Regions from separate parts of the Bacillus sp. BC05(2025) genome, predicted to be linked through region 2. Evidence: predicted binding sites of a transcription regulator. Region 2 holds the regulator's gene; the other holds the start of a gene.
The links. The regulator Rex, encoded in region 2, represses fermentation and respiration genes when NADH is low (regulators of the CRP and FNR family bind a similar motif). The targets are predictions, from matches to a motif close to TTGTGAAATATTTCACAA.
Positions count from the first base shown of each region.

Region 1 (3,218 bases), on a different contig from region 2:
TACAGACGTACCTTTTTTTAAGTTAGAAGGAATTAACATACTGTTGGCGATTAAAGCAACGATCCCAATTACCACAATTACCATAAACGAGGCTCTCCAACCAAATTGTTGACCGATAAACGTTCCAATTGGTACACCTGTAATGGTCGCAACGGTTAAACCAGTAAACATAAATGCAATCGCACTCGCACGTTTATTCTCTGGTACAAGCGCAGCCGCAATAGTCGATCCTATCGACATAAAAACGCCGTGCGCAAACGCAGATACAACCCTCGCGATAAGTAACACAGTAAAGCTTGTTGCCACCGCTGCAATTCCATTACCAATAATGAAAATAATCATAATCCACATTAATAACGTCTTTCGCGACATACTAGCTGTTAATGACGTTAATACTGGAGCACCGAACGCTACTCCTAACGCATATAAAGAAACGGTTAAACCCGCTGTTGTAACAGAAACATGTAAATCCTCTGAAATAGATGGTAATAAACCGACGCTAATAAATTCGGTTGTACCAATTCCAAACGCACTAATGGCTAGTGCTAATAAAGCAAACATACTTCTCCGATTCGTCTGTACTGCCGAAGAAGATACTGTATATGAATTCAATTGAACTCCTCCTTAATACGAGAAATCCAATCATAATAGTATGAAAAAGGCCTTTTTTCTTCTACAAAATAAAATTACTGCTCATATATGCTATTATGAATGGCTTCACTCTTTTTTTGAAGAACGCACTTAAAAGTACGATAGGTACTCAAAAGTAACATAGGCACTTTTTAGTACCGTACTACTCATTTCCCTCTTACGTATGCTATTATGGAACATATTCAACATGATAAAAAGTACGTACTTTAAAGTGCTATAGGTACTTTTTAGTAACATTTAAATGATTTAGCTTCTTTTGTTGGAGAACTGACATCTACATTCATCAAAGGAGATTTTAATATGAAGAAATATAACATTCCCGTTGAAGCGACTTTAGAGGTTATCGGTGGAAAATGGAAAGTCGTTATTCTTTGCCACTTAACAAAAGGTACAAAAAGAACGAGTGAATTAAAACGTCTCATGCCTGGTATTACACAGAAAATGTTAACGCAGCAATTACGCGAACTAGAAGAAGATGGAGTTATTCAAAGAAAGGTATACAATCAAGTACCACCGAAAGTGGAATATTCCCTTACAGACTACGGTTGGTCTTTAGAATCCATTCTTGATTCCCTTTGTACTTGGGGCGAATGCCATCTTGAAAAAAGCGGTAACACATCGATGCTAATAACAGAAGGTGAACAATAAAAAAAGGAAAAAATGAACATAAATTTGTCCATTTTTCCCTTTTTTTCTTTATATATATGTACATTTCTAAGCTTAACAAAATAATTTATGCGCTTTCATGCCTTGGCAGTACTACGTTATACACGTAATATCAAATAATTAGGAATCATTTTTATGTTAACATAGGTGTATATAGTATATAATATAGGATATATATTATATACACTTTCCGATAAAGGAACTTTCCATTATGCGGACAAGCCATGTATCGGACAGTTCATAAATAATAGGTAGGACATTATGGTTTTGGGTTTATGATTTCAGCTTACTTGCTGACATAAATTTAAAGGCATTTTATTGTGTTTTGTGAAACTTTGTATAAAGTTTCGCAAGCGTTTACTATCTTACCTATCAAAAATAAGAGTATTGCTATCGTAAAGGAGAATTGGAGATGCCAGAAACTATGACTCAAACAAAGCCAGAACAAGAAACTGTACAAATTTCTGCTAGCCAAGGACAACTTGATGTACTTGATCAGTTGTTAAAACCTGAGGTACAAGAATCATTAACTACACTAGTAGAACAGCTTCCAAAATTAACTGAGCTTGTTAACATTTTAACTAAGTCTTATGACTTCGCTCAAACTGTTGCTACTGATGAAGTATTAAAAAGCGACACTGTTGGTGCAATCACAGAGCTTGTAGAACCTGTAAAAGATACAGTGAAAAGCATGGCTGCTACTGCAATCGAAGCGAAAGATCGTGCTGACGAAAGCAACGAAGTTATCGGCCTGTTCGGTCTATTAAAATTATTAAAAGACCCACAAGCACAAAAGATGTTCCGCTTTGTGAACGCATATCTTCAAATTAGTGCAGAACGTAACAATAAATAAGTTAACTTATAACAACAATTAGTAAAGACGGGGGATATCATACTATGTCAAAACAAATTGTCATCTTAGGCGCTGGTTATGGCGGTCTTCTTGCCGCTTTAAACGTACGTAAATATTACAGCAAATCAGAAGCACAAGTTACAGTGATCAACCAATACCCAACGCACCAAATTATCACTGAACTACACCGCCTTGCAGCTGGTAACGTGTCTGAGCAAGCAGTTGCAATGCCACTTACAAAGCTTTTCAAAGGTAAAGATATCGATCTTAAAATCGCAACAGTTGAGTCATTCTCAGTTGATAGCAAAGAAATTAAACTAGCTGGTGGCACTACTTTATCTTACGATGCACTTGTAGTTGCTTTAGGAAGTAAAACTGCTTACTTCGGTATTCCAGGACTAGAAGAAAACAGCATGGTATTAAAATCTGCTGCTGATGCAAACAAAATCTACAAACACGTTGAAGACCGTATTCGTGAATACGCGAAAACGAAAAACGAAGCTGATGCTACAATCGTAATCGGTGGTGGCGGATTAACTGGCGTTGAGCTAGTTGGTGAGCTTGCTGACATTATGCCTAAACTTGCAAAAAGCCACGGCGTAAATCCAAAAGAAGTTAAACTTCTTCTTGTTGAAGCAGGTCCAAAAATCCTTCCAGTATTACCAGATCACTTAATCGAACGTGCAACTACTAGCCTAGAAGCACGCGGCGTTACATTCTTAACAGGTCTTCCTGTAACAAACGTTGCTGGCAACGAAATCGACTTAAAAGACGGTCAAAAACTTGTTGCTAACACATTCGTTTGGACAGGTGGCGTTCAAGGTAACCCACTAATCGGTGAATCAGGTCTTGAAGTAAACCGTGGTCGTGCAACAGTTGATGCATACCTACAATCTACTTCTCACAAAAACGTATTCGTTGCTGGAGACAGCGCTGTTGTCTTCGCTCCAGACGGACGTCCATACCCACCAACTGCACAAATCGCTTGGCAAATGGGTGAGTTAATTGGATACAACTTATACGCAGCACTAGAAGGCAAAGCATTTGA
Region 1 is NZ_JBWYRA010000006.1:100,045-103,262, reverse strand. It holds gene ACZ76X_RS19425 (MFS transporter) at 1-561, opposite strand, end outside; gene ACZ76X_RS19420 (winged helix-turn-helix transcriptional regulator) at 952-1,299, shown strand; gene ACZ76X_RS19415 (DUF1641 domain-containing protein) at 1,730-2,170, shown strand; gene ACZ76X_RS19410 (NAD(P)/FAD-dependent oxidoreductase) at 2,215-3,218, shown strand, end outside.
Region 1: a site for Rex is predicted at 1,653-1,670, ahead of ACZ76X_RS19415 (DUF1641 domain-containing protein). Genes of this name have one in related genera too.

Region 2 (3,218 bases):
AAATATTGTTCAAGCCATGTTAATGTTTCGATGTCTAAATGGTTTGTAGGCTCGTCCAAAATAAGTAGGTCTGGTTTCGTTAATAATAACTTACCGAGAGCTAATCGTGTTTTTTGTCCACCGCTTAATGTAGAAATTGTCGTCTGGTGCGTTTCAACCGGGAAGCCAAGACCACTTAAAATCGAGCGGATATCTGCTTCGTACTGATAGCCACCTTGATCTTTATAATCTAATTGTAATTGGTCATAATCAGCTAATAATCTTTCATATGTAGCCTCATTTGAAAAGTTTACTTCTTGTCCCATCTCTTGCTCCAGCCTTCGAAGTTTTGTCTCCATTTGCTGTAAGTGTGTAAAGACGGTTAACATTTCATCCCAAATTGTTAAAGACGTTTCTAAACCGGTATTTTGAGCTAAGTATCCGATTGAGACATCTTTCGGTTTTATAATTTCGCCACCATCATGAGATAGCTCACCAGCTATTATTTTTAATAATGTAGATTTTCCGGCGCCATTTCGTCCGACTAATGCGATACGATCTTTCGTTTGAACTTCCAATTTTATGTTTGCAAGAATCGTTTCTGCACCGTATAATTTCGAAAGCGCGTTTACTTGTAATAAAATCAATGTTTTCACCTCAAATAATTTCTTAACTTTGCCATGTTTATATTTCTCAATCATACTAAAAATAGTGTATAGTTTAAAATACAGAGAGAATACTTCTTCTTTCTATTATACAAGGAATTTAATAAGTGCTAAACTTCTGTATTTGATTAAAGCATATGAATAAAGATAGGAAGAGAGGAGAGGTTATATGGAGCAGCAGAAAATTCCACAAGCCACTGCTAAGAGATTGCCTCTATACTATCGATTTATCCAAAACTTATCTCTATCTGGTAAGCAACGTGTTTCATCAGCCGAATTAAGTGAAGCGGTAAAGGTTGACTCCGCAACGATTCGAAGAGATTTCTCATACTTTGGAGCGTTAGGGAAAAAAGGATATGGATATAACGTAAATTATTTATTATCATTTTTCCGTGAAACACTCGACCAAGATGATATAACACGTGTAGCGCTTATTGGAGTAGGTAATTTAGGGACCGCTTTCTTACATTATAATTTCACGAAAAACAATAATACAAAAATTGAAATGGCGTTTGACGTTAGTGAAGAGAAAGTAGGAACAGAAATCGGGGGCATTCCTGTATATCACTTAGATGAATTAGAAGAAAGATTATCAAATGATATACAAGTGGCAATATTAACAGTACCGGCTACAGTAGCACAATCTGTAGCAGATAGATTAGCTGAAACGAGTGTGCATGGTATTTTAAACTTCACGCCAGCACGCTTAAATGTATCAGACAATATAAGAATTCATCATATTGATTTAGCAGTAGAGTTACAAACACTTGTTTACTTTTTAAAGAATTATCCACAATAAAACGCAGAGGAAGCGACCTCTGCGTTTTATTATTGTTTTTTCTTTGTGAATTTAACTAAGATAAGGCGAAGTGCCAAATTAAAATCAATTGTTGCCATAACTGCAAATAGTATTGTCCACATATTCCAGATTGTATCTGTTACGTTCCTAATGGCGAGGTGTGTAAAGATACATCCTAGAAGGAAGTACAATACAGCCATGAACAATGGTGAGTTTCTCATACTAAAAATCCTCCGATAAAGCCTTGCATTTTTTCAGCTTCTTTAATCATTTCTTGAATGTGTTCGCTACTCACTAACACTTGAGCAATTGCAACTAATGTATTCATTGCAACATGGGCCGCAATTGGAACGATAATACGCTTCGTCTTTACATATAAGAAGGCGAATACGAGCCCCATAGCAGTGTATACCAATAAATGAGTGAAATCAAAATGAATTGCTGCGAATACGAGAGAACTAATGATAGCAGCAATAAAGAAGTTAAACTTCTTATAAAGTGTACCAAATAAAATTTTTCTAAACACGATTTCTTCTAAAATAGGTCCGATTATAGATATAACAATTAGGAACCAAGGAGTAGTTCTTGCGATATCCATAAGCCTCGCTGTGTTTTCAGATCCAGGTTTAATACCTAATACATACATTTCAATCATACCAGCAATACTTTGTGAGAAAAATGCTAAGAAGAATCCGATAAAAATCCATCCAATTGTAGCTGGAACAGTAGACCGCGTTTTATCTAAATGTCTATCACGAATATCTGTTCTAAGTAACCAAAGCACGATACATAATGCAATAAAGAAGCTAATGATTGCCCAGTGGCCAGTTATGAGTTGGAATTTCTCCTCCCTAGTAAATCCTCTGTTATCATAAAGTCCAGTTTTCAGGAGAAGCGGTAATCCAGCTATGGATGATAACTGCATTAAAATGTATGTAACGATAACCCACCAATATTGTTTTTTCAAATGGTTTAACCATCCTTTCTAACTCTAGTGTATGAAATAAGGTAGGATAACATGTACATATGCTACCTACGATATAAACCTTACATAAATTATGTTTTTTTCGTAAATCCTTATTTGAAATTATAATAGAAGACAGGAGAAAGTTGTGTGTGTAGCGAAAACAACTTAGGGTGTCCTTTCATATTGTAACATACGAGTAGTGGAAACAACGATTCATATAGTAAAGGTAGAAGAAGAGAGAATCTATATAGAAAAGTGTATAACTTAATTTGCGAAAAAATTATGATTTTTTTACTTGCAAAAGAAATTGAGATTATTTATTATTATAAGTGTGTTAGCACTCGGGTGACCTGAGTGCTAATAAATAAAATTTACATAACAAAATGAGGAGGTTATTGTTCATGCTAAAGCCATTAGGTGATCGCGTTGTAATTGAGCTTGTTCAAGCGGAAGAAAAAACAGCAAGTGGTATTGTATTACCAGACACAGCAAAAGAAAAACCACAAGAGGGTAAAGTTATTGCAGTAGGTACTGGTCGAGTGCTTGAAAATGGTGAGCGTGTTGCTTTAGAGGTAGCAGCAGGTGATCTTATCATCTTCTCAAAATATGCAGGTACTGAAGTGAAATACGAAGGTACAGACTACTTGATTTTACGTGAAAGTGACATTTTAGCAGTTATCGGTTAATTATATAAATCTTAAAAAATCCAAGGGGGTCAATTATTATGGCAAAAGATATTAAATTTAGTGAAGAAGCACGTCGTTCGATGCTTCGCGGTGTCGACACTCTTGCAAATGCAGTAAAAGTA
Region 2 is NZ_JBWYRA010000020.1:4,509-7,726, forward strand. It holds gene ACZ76X_RS28590 (ABC-F family ATP-binding cassette domain-containing protein) at 1-626, opposite strand, end outside; gene ACZ76X_RS28595 (redox-sensing transcriptional repressor Rex) at 814-1,443, shown strand; gene ACZ76X_RS28600 (YdiK family protein) at 1,473-1,664, opposite strand; gene ACZ76X_RS28605 (CPBP family intramembrane glutamic endopeptidase) at 1,661-2,410, opposite strand; gene groES (co-chaperone GroES) at 2,812-3,096, shown strand; gene groL (chaperonin GroEL) at 3,135-3,218, shown strand, end outside.